Regions from separate parts of the Vreelandella indica genome, predicted to be linked through region 1. Evidence: predicted binding sites of a transcription regulator. Region 1 holds the regulator's gene; each other region holds the start of a gene.
The links. The regulator sigma-54, encoded in region 1, starts transcription at its own class of promoters, with help from an activator protein. The targets are predictions, from matches to a motif close to TGGCACNNNNNTTGCTNT.
Positions count from the first base shown of each region.

Region 1 (3,277 bases):
AACAAGAAGACACCTTCACCGGCGGTCGCCTTGAATATTTCATTGACCGTGAAGTGATTCAGGCCCGCTCTGACGTTGACGGCAGCGAAACCCAGCGCATACGTATGACGCTTCAGCCTGAACAATAGGGAGCCAAGCCTTGGCAACTACAGACACTGCGCCAATCAAAACCCTATATGCCCACCACTTGGCCAAAAGCTATAAGCGACGCCGAGTCGTTAAAGACATCAATTTAGAGATCTCCCAAGGCAGCATTGTGGGCTTACTGGGCCCTAACGGCGCGGGCAAAACCACCTCGTTTTATATGATTGTGGGGCTGGTGAAATCCGATGCTGGCAAAGTGGGTATCGACGATGTAGATCTAACCCGCGCGCCAATGCATGAACGCGCTGCGGCGGGTATCGGCTACCTTCCGCAAGAAGCGTCTATTTTTCGTAAATTATCGGTTGCCGATAATATTATGGCGATACTCGAAACGCGCAAAGAGCTCAGCCGTCGCGACCGCGAGCAGCGCCTGGAAGCGCTACTTGAAGATTTTCACATTACCCATATTCGCGACAACCTGGGCATGAGCCTTTCAGGCGGTGAACGCAGGCGGGTGGAGATTGCTCGCTCACTGGCGACAGAACCCGCATTCATTCTTCTGGACGAGCCCTTTGCTGGCGTAGACCCCATTTCGGTGGGCGAGATCAAAACCATTATTCGGGCATTAAAGCAGCGCCACATCGGCGTACTGATTACCGACCACAACGTTCGCGAAACCCTGGATATTTGTGATATCGCCTACATCGTGGGCGATGGTCAAATCATCGCCAGCGGCTCTCCAGCCTCGATACTCACTAACCAGAAAGTGAGGGAGGTTTATCTAGGCGCTGATTTCCGCCTCTAGCCTATTTTTCACTTCTAATTAGCGCTCTACAACAACTTTACTACCAATGGCATGCTTATTGCACTTGCACCGGAGACCTACTCACACTAGGGTGGAGCATTCTGATTAACGAGTGGTTCTCAGATGGTCATGAAAGCTTCTCTTCAACTGCGCATGGGCACACAGCTGACCATGACACCTCAGCTGCAGCAGGCCATTGCTCTGTTACAGCTATCAACGCTGGACTTACGTCAAGAAATTCAGCAGGCCCTAGATGCCAACCCCATGCTGGAACAAGAGGATGAATTTGGCGAACAGGCTGCCAGCGAGCCCAAAGAGGAAGAGTGGTCAGAGAGCATTCCCACCGAGCTCTCGGTAGATAGTGATTGGTCTGACACCTACCAAGATATGGGCAGTCACGGTGGCTCCAGCAGCGAAGGACCTGATTTTGAGCGCCAGGCTGCTGGCCAGAGTCTTCATGGGCACTTGCTGTGGCAGCTAGCCATGACTGATTTTGGCGCGCGAGAGCAACTTGTCGCAGAAAGTCTTATCGACGCGTTAGATGCTAATGGCTACTTAACTCAGCCGCTCAACGACATACGTGAAGGGCTTCGCGCCCAAGGTGTCGATGGGCTTAGCCAGCGCGAAGTAGAAACCATTCTGCTTAAGCTTCAGCAATTTGAGCCAACAGGAATATTCGCCCGCGACCTGCGGGAGTGCCTGATGCTGCAGCTGGCCACTCTTCCCGATGATACGCCGTTGCTGGTTCCTGCCCGCCGCTTAGTACGGCAGTTTCTGGAAGCGCTCGGCAAAGATGACATGCGCTTACTAAAACGCCGCCTGGGACTCGATGATGACCAGCTGGCTGATGTCATTCTCCTCATTCGTAGCCTTGATCCACGCCCGGGCAGCGCCTATGGCGATACCGATGATAGTTATGTAACGCCCGACCTGGTCGTACGCCATGACCACGAAGGCTGGCACTTAGAGCTCAATCCTGAGGCATTGCCAAGGCTTCGCATTCAGCCCGACTACGCAAGCTTAATAAAGCGTGCGGATAAAAGTCAGGACAATCAGTTTTTAAAAGAACACCTGCAGGAAGCACGCTGGCTGATCAAGAGCCTCTCTAGCCGCAACGATACGCTACTGCGCGTTGGCCGCGAGATTATCACCCGGCAAATTGGCTTTTTAGAACACGGCGAAGAAGCCATGAAGCCGCTCATATTGGCCGATATCGCCGAGGCCGTGGAAATGCACGAATCGACTATTTCCCGGGTAACCACTCAGAAATTTATTCATACGCCTCGCGGCGTATTTGAACTCAAATACTTTTTCTCAAGCCAAGTCAGCGGCCAGGATGGTGACAGCCATTCAAGCACCGCTATCCGCGCTCGGCTGAAGAAATTGGTTCAAGAGGAGCCGCCAGGCAAGCCGCTTTCTGATAGCCGCTTAGTCACGCTATTAGGGGAGGGGGGAATTCAAGTAGCGCGTCGAACGGTGGCTAAATACCGTGAAGCCATGGGCATTCCCTCCTCTAGCGAGCGACGTCGTTTGCGCTAGCACAAATCAACGTTTTAGGGAAACTCTCGACAAGGGCTTTGCAACGCGGCAAAAAGGGTTACAATCGAAGTACAGTCCGATGGATAAGGAGTACGTCAATGCAAGTTAATATCACTGGTCATCACGTAGAACTGACTGACGCCTTGCGTGACTATGTCAACGAAAAGCTTGAACGTGTAGAGCGCCATTACGACAACATAACCACGGTGCAAGTCACCTTATCTGTGGAGAAAGAGCGCCAGCAGGCCGCCTGTACACTGCACGCAGCAGGTGCTGATTTACATGCGGAAGCCCTAGACAGTGATATGTACGCCGCTATTGACGCATTAGCGGACAAAATTGATCGGCAACTCGTTAAACATAAGGAAAAAGCACAAGCTCGCGCCCAAGGCGCAGGCGTGCGTTAATTCAATGACGTTGGAAACCATACTCCCCCCGGAACGTGTTCTCTTTGACGTACCCGGGGGCAGCAAAAAAAGGGTGCTGGAATTTTTCAGCACCTTTATTGCCCAAAATATCCCCAGTCTGGACAGCCAAGAAGTGTTTAGCCGTTTAATTGGCCGTGAGCGCTTAGGCAGTACCGGGATTGGTAACGGCGTGGCTATTCCCCATGCGCGTAGTCCTCACTGCTCGGCCCCAATTGCTGGTTTTTTAAAACTCGCAGAAGCGATTGATTTTGATGCTATCGACGGCGACCCGGTGGATCTGGTGTTTGTATTGCTAGTTCCAGAAGAGGCTGATGACACACATCTCTCTCTGCTCGGCCAGGTAGCGACCATCATGAACGATGCGGATGCGCGTCAGAAACTGCGTAAAGCAGGCAGCCAGCGCGAACTACTTGAGTTGCTT
Region 1 covers NZ_JBANSO010000001.1:205,130-208,406, forward strand. Annotated here, with positions in the region: gene lptA (lipopolysaccharide transport periplasmic protein LptA) at 1-128, shown strand, start outside; gene lptB (LPS export ABC transporter ATP-binding protein) at 140-889, shown strand; gene V8L71_RS01010 (RNA polymerase factor sigma-54) at 1,013-2,428, shown strand; gene hpf (ribosome hibernation-promoting factor, HPF/YfiA family) at 2,527-2,835, shown strand; gene V8L71_RS01020 (PTS sugar transporter subunit IIA) at 2,840-3,277, shown strand, end outside.

Region 2 (3,277 bases), on a different contig from region 1:
CCCTCTCCATGCCAATCGGCTGGCCGCAAGGCCACCAGCACGAAGGCCCCTGTAGCTTCGAGCCCCAGTTCAGCAGCGCGCAGCCTAACCAGCTCCGGCGTGTTCGCCCCTCCATTGATTAATCGCGTCAGGAAAAGCCGGGTCGACTGCCCGGTGAGGTTGTCCTGGACGATGGCGTTGCTGAGGGTTTCCATCACCATGACCAGCGGCAGGGTGTAGGGTTGCTCGAACAACGGACAACTCAGCTCATTGGCCAGCTTGATCACGCTTGCGGGAATCTCCTGCATGCCCTCCGCGCCCGTCAGGATGACCATGCCCGCCGCACGCTGCTCGGCCCCTTCGCGGACCAGCTGCTGCAGACTGGCTTCGCTGCGTGGCCGGCTGACGCCCGTCACGAACACCAGTTCGCCGCCCCGCACCCAGGGCGCCAGGGTGTCGCCCTCGACAAGATAGGGCCAGCGAATTACACCCTGGCTGCCCTGCCACCCGGCCCGCAGGCATATGCTGTCGAGGCCTGGCAGGCGGGGAATGTCGGCACAGAGGATGGCCATCAGCTTTTCGCCACACCCAGCGAGGTGGCGCCTGAGGGCAGGTAGCTGAGCATCGCGTAGCCAACGACGGCGGCCAGCACGCCCACGACCGGGGGCAGCACGGGCGATGCATATGCCGCGGCGGAGCCGATGACGTAAGCTCCTAGGCCATGCCAGTTGAAGGCCGGCAGCCGGGCTTCCGCCAGTAACGGGTACTGGCCACGGTGCTTGAGCCAGAAGTCCGCCATGATGACCCCGCCGATCGGCGGTATGAAGGTACCCAGCAGCACCAGGAAGGGGGTCAGGAAGTTGTACATGCCGCCGATGGCCAGCACGGTACCGACGATGGCGCCGCTGGCCGTGACGATACGACGCTTGTCGGTGCGCAGCAGGTTGCAGCCGGCGACGGCGAAGTTGTAGATGGTGTTGTCCTGGGTGGTCCAGATGTTCAAGAACAGCATCAGCACCGCCAGCACGACGAACCCTTGCGCCAGCATCACGCCCACGATATCGGCCTGTTGGTAGACCAGCGTGCCGAGGGCACCTGTGAGCACCATCAGTCCGTTGCCCACGAAGAAGGCGGCCAGCGTGGCGATCACTGCGATCTTCGGCGTGCGCGCGAAGCGGCTCCAGTTGGTGGCCTGGGTGCCGCCGCTGACGAAGGTGCCGAACACGATGGTGATAGCAGCCGTCACGTTCATGGTGGTCGTGGGCGTCTGACTGGTCAGTCCAGCGAACCCACCCACGTCGACCAGCCCCGTGTAGAGGCTAATCAGGATGAATACCAGCATGGCCGGCACGGCGAACCGGGACAGCAGATCCAGACCGCGATAGCCGACCATGGCGGTGAGACAGAAGGCCAGGCCGAAGAACACCATCAGGGGGGTCGCGTAAGCCTCCGGGATACCGGTCGTCTTGACGAGCACCAGTGCGATGGTGGCGGTCCCCCACGCATACCAGCCAATCTGGGTGAAGCCTAGGATGATGTCGGAGAGTTTGCTGCCCACCTCACCGAAGCAGAGGCGCCCCATCAGCACCGAGTTCAGGCCGCTCTTGCAGGCGATATAGGCCAGAATGGCGGCGTAAGCCCCCAGCAGCAGATTGCCGACGAGAATAATCCCCATCAGTTCGCCGATGGCGAAGGCCTCACCCAATGTGCCCCCCGCCCACATGGTGGAGGTGAAGAAGGTGAACCCCAGCAGGACGAGTGAGGTGGAGACCAGGCCCCGGCGATCGCTCCGCGGCACTTCACTCAAAGGATAGTCGGAAGACCCCATGCTTAACTCCTTGATTTTTGGTATCGAGCATTCTCTACATGGGTAACTGCAATCCCCATGCCATCCTGGGCTGATCAAACAAAGTCAAAGACCGGGTGTGAAAAATGTGGATGGCATGACGGCTATTACTGTGCATACTGCATAGCCCTTTGCTTAAAAGCCCAGCGACCGCCTACGGCTTTTCCATGGCATGCGCCAAACATGACAATGACGCACTATTGCGGTGCACCTACCTTTAACAGCAATGGAGGCAGGAACGCCGAGGAGACGGCATTGCCAGGCATGGTGCCTATTTCGGCACCCACACGGCATTCTCCTTACATGATAGGCGCCAGTTTGTATAATCAGCGCTTACATCAGACACCGACATGGCAGAGTGATGACAAATATACCAACCGACCTGCTGAGGACCTTTGTCACAATCAAGGACTTGGGTGGCTTCACCAGTGCGGGAGAACTGTTGGGCCGATCGCAGCCCGCCATCAGTTTACAAATCAAGAAATTAGAGGAACTTCTTGAAACAAAGATATTTCTTAGAGGGTCAAGCTTGGAAATGACCGAGGACGGGGAATACTTGTACGAAGCCGCTCGGCAAATACTAGAGGTCAATGACCGGATCATTGCCAAGGTGAGGGGAGACAATATCTCGGGAAAGGTCAGGCTCGGCATCCCCAACGACTTTGAATTGGCATTTTTACCTAAAGCACTAAGAAAACTGTCAAGGGTTTACCCCAATATCAATGTCGAAGTCGACTGCGAGATCAGCAAGGTAATATTACAGCGTTATCAGAAAGGACATTACGATATTGCCTTGGCCATGGAGCGTGCCGAACATAGCGAGGATAGAGACGCGCGTGATTACCGGCTGGAGAGCCTGGAATGGGTTTACAAGGATAGTCTACTCATTGGAAACTATGACGACCCGATACCTCTGATTGCCTACCCTCAGGGTTGCGTCTACCGCTCTCTCATCGAAGAAGCCCTGAAAGGTCAGAATCACTCTTACCGCTTCATGTACACGAGCACCAGCTTGCTGGGTATTTTCTCAGCCGTTGAAGAGGGCCTAGGGGTCACGGCCATGGCCAGCTCCGTAATCCCAGACCACCTGAAGCATGCGGTCAGCACCGACAGTCTTCCGGGCCTTGAGAAAGTGTGCATCGGGCTGTACTACAAGGAGCGTGAGCTGAACGTGGCCTCGCGGCACGTACTTGACTTCCTGCGCTCAGGCATTGCCAACTTGTAGAAGCCGCAAGAAGCTATCATTCGTGCAGGACATGAACCCACCATATGTTCCAAAGCTCTAGCCTGGCAGCGAGTACACAACTGCCAGGCTAGACATCACTTAACATCTATATGGCTATGCCACTGAACAGCAAAAGATCAGTGCAGCATTATCTGCAAACGCTACCGTGAAGCACTTGGCTTCAGCGAGTCATCGGTCATGGCCTGAACTTCTCCTTCACTATCGAT
Region 2 covers NZ_JBANSO010000032.1:4,407-7,683, reverse strand. Annotated here, with positions in the region: gene V8L71_RS17890 (PucR family transcriptional regulator) at 1-551, opposite strand, end outside; gene codB (cytosine permease) at 551-1,807, opposite strand; gene V8L71_RS17880 (LysR family transcriptional regulator) at 2,187-3,050, shown strand; gene V8L71_RS17875 (BCCT family transporter) at 3,212-3,277, opposite strand, start outside.
Region 2: the regulator sigma-54 is predicted to act here: its motif matches at 1,853-1,870, upstream of codB (cytosine permease).

Region 3 (3,277 bases), on a different contig from region 1:
TTGACTTGGAAATAGCGCGGCTTATCGAATTCGCCCACTAGCCCCACAAAATCGTCAAGAATATCGCTGCGCTGCTCAACGTCCTGCCACTGCATCACTACATAGCCAGGAGGCGGCAGCTCCCAGCGCTGGGTATGCGAAGTTGGAGCAAGATCGAGGATTAAGTCAAAACCGTCGCGCTCAATCAGTGCGCGAGCAATATCCAGCGGCGCATCTTCATCGTCAAGTTGAACGCTAAAGGCACCTAGATAGCCATTGATACGCAGTTGGCTGAGTTGTCCCTGGGTCAGCGTCTGGGCGACCAGCGGTTCGCTAGCCCCGAGAGGATCGACAGCATCGTTTCCCGGGCTGTTCGCGTCAGACTCAGTGACAAGTAGCGTCAGCGATGCCAAGCCGCGCCCCTGTAGAGCGCGAGCGGCAGGGTAAACGTCGGCTTCGGTACCTATTAACAGCGCATGACCACGGCTGTGATAGGTCACATTGGCAGGCGTTAGGTTAGCTGGCCACGAGATACGTCGGCGTACCGTTTCCCGAGCCTCGGCATTGCGCTGGTCGTCTATCGACGCCAGTTGGATTCGTTGGTTCATGCGCTCTCACGGTCTGGGAATCATTCTTATTATATTTTTGAGTTATATATTTAACTATTGTGGCATAACAATACGTTGAAGCTAAGTTCAGCCTATGTGCAATGCTGATATTTGCCAACTTAATTACCGTCAACGCTGCCAACGCTAGCAACTAAATCAATGCTCAACTTATTGATTTTTATATACTAAGGAATAATGTCATAGTTTGGTATGAGTGTCAGATAAATAATCAGACTGGTCGTCTAGTGAAGGCTCTTTTACAACGTTGTTACTGGCCGTGCAAGGTGCGGAGTGCTCTTCGTCGGCAGCTGTCGACGGCTCACTGGCTGCCACTTCAGCCGGGGACTCGGTGTGGCCCTCGTCTACTGGCTTATCAAGCGCCTCTTCCACTTTATGCGTCCAGCGGCGCAGTTTACCGGCGAGATCTGCCGCCATCGGTTTCAACAGCTTATTGTAGTCGGCGTCGTAGTCATCCAAGCCATCGCGCACGTTGTAGTTACCGGTGGCCCATAGGCGTTTCAATGCTTGTCGGCGTAAAGGGCCGCTAACGCCCGGCGCCATATACGCACTGAAATCGCTGCCTGCTTCCAGCGTGTCAGGATCTGGCAAGGTGTGGTCGAGACTGCCGGGTTCTGGCTCCTCGGCTGACGTTGCCAGGGGCTGGTCGTTCTCAGCGTTAGGTTGCTCGGCCTCGTTATGAAGCGCTGCCTCCTGGTCAGCAGGTGCCTCATCAACGGGCGTAGTATCTGGTGAAGCGGACGCCGATGCGTCCTCTTCTTTTTGCACATGGCGCTTTAGTCGCGACCAGCGTTCCAGGCGACTCATTACGGCTGCTCCTTGGAGGGCGTGTCTTTGGCGCGCCCAGCCCCTTTGTGTTTTTTCTTGCGCATTTCCAGTGGCGCTTCCCCATGGCGTGCCAGATAACTCTCAAGCCAGACCTGAATGGCCATTGGCATCGGTGCTTCGAGCACCTGTTGCTCGCCATCCATCCAACCAGCCGCAACGTCCTGACTAGCGGTAATCACATCCGGCTTGGGTGTTTGTCCGGTAAAGCCTGCTCGCACAAACAGTCGCGGAGTAGTCGACGTTAGATTGAAGCGGTAAGCAGCACGCTCGGTCATCGACAGCTGCAGGTTAAGGACATTATCCCCCTGATCGCCCAGCGTTAGCTCAGCAATGCGCCACTGTGTCAGTGTAAAACGCTTCACCTGCTTGGGCTCAGCTACCAAGGTAATACTGATAGGGCGTAGGTTATCGCTCATATTTTAAAAACCCTGCACCTTGCATGGATGACATGTGGAAAAATAGCACTTAGAAAATAGTACTTAGAAAAATCGCACTTATAAGGATAGCGCTTGAATGGGTAGACAAGTAAGCATCCCCAGCGCCATCATCGTCAACCCTGTCGTTTTGCGAGAACTATTTCGCGAGGATTACCATGCCCGCCCTTCAGCCTGCCTTTCAGATAAGCCGAGCCCGCTTACCGGCCACCACCGAAATCAGCATCGTTGATGAATATGGCGATGCGCGTCAGCAGGCCATCGCCGCTGAACGGGCACTCACCGTGTATCTCAACAAACGTGAAATCGTCACGCTGATGACGCTGGGCGATGACCCTGAAGCGCTGGTCGTGGGCTATCTACGCAACCAGGGGTTACTGCGTGCCGCAGCTGATTTAGCCGCCGTGCAGGTGGATTGGGAAGTAGAGGCCGCGGTCGTCATTACACGCCACTTGCCCGAGGATTTAGAGGCGCGCTTAAGCACCCGCACGGTGACGACCGGCTGCGGCCAGGGCACGGTCTTTGGTAAACTGCTCGACCAAACCGCTCTGACGGCGCTTCCTGATACGCAGTTAGCACAATCCACGCTCTATCAACTGCTGCAAAACCTCAACGCCTATAATGAGACCTACCGTAGCGCGGGCGCCGTTCACGGCTGCGCGCTTTGCCGCCAAACCGAGGTGCTCGACTTTGTTGAAGACGTGGGGCGGCACAATGCGGTGGATACCCTGGCCGGGCGCCAATGGTTGCAACAAGCCGACAGCGCCGATGCCGATATTTTCTATACCACTGGGCGACTGACATCTGAGATGGTACTCAAAGTGGCGCAAATGGGCATTAGCGTGCTGGTTTCGCGCTCCGGTGTTACCCAAAAAGGCGTCGAGCTGGCTGAACGCTTCGGCGTGATGCTGATTGCCCGCGCCAAAGGCCGCCACTTTCAAGCGATTAATACGCAGAATCGCTTGGCGCTGGATGCGATACCTAATCGACCATCTCATGCCCGTTCATCTAAAGAGGCAAGCTCATGATTCCCACTCACGAACTCACCGGCATGATTCTCGCAGGCGGCGAAGGGCGCAGAATGGGTGGCCGGGATAAAGGGCTTGAGCCGTTCGCGGGCCTGCCATTAGTCGGCCATGTCGTAAAACGCCTTGAAGGCCAAGTAGCCGAACTGCTGATTAACGCCAACCGCAATGCTGACGCCTACCGCTTCTTCGCCGATCGCGTGATTGCCGATGAAGAAGGCGGCTTTAAAGGCCCACTGATGGGTATCTATAGCGGCCTACGCGCGGCAAAAACGCCTTGGTTACTGGTCGCCCCCTGCGACTCCCCCGCCCTGCCTGACAATTTAGTGGCGCGCATGGTGGCTGGGGTTGGCGATCATGACATCGCCGTGGCCTTTGACGGCGA
Region 3 covers NZ_JBANSO010000010.1:114,974-118,250, forward strand. Annotated here, with positions in the region: gene V8L71_RS09155 (4Fe-4S dicluster domain-containing protein) at 1-587, opposite strand, end outside; gene V8L71_RS09160 (DUF3306 domain-containing protein) at 786-1,412, opposite strand; gene V8L71_RS09165 (DUF3305 domain-containing protein) at 1,412-1,849, opposite strand; gene V8L71_RS09170 (formate dehydrogenase accessory sulfurtransferase FdhD) at 2,026-2,895, shown strand; gene mobA (molybdenum cofactor guanylyltransferase MobA) at 2,892-3,277, shown strand, end outside.
Region 3: the regulator sigma-54 is predicted to act here: its motif matches at 1,960-1,977, upstream of V8L71_RS09165 (DUF3305 domain-containing protein).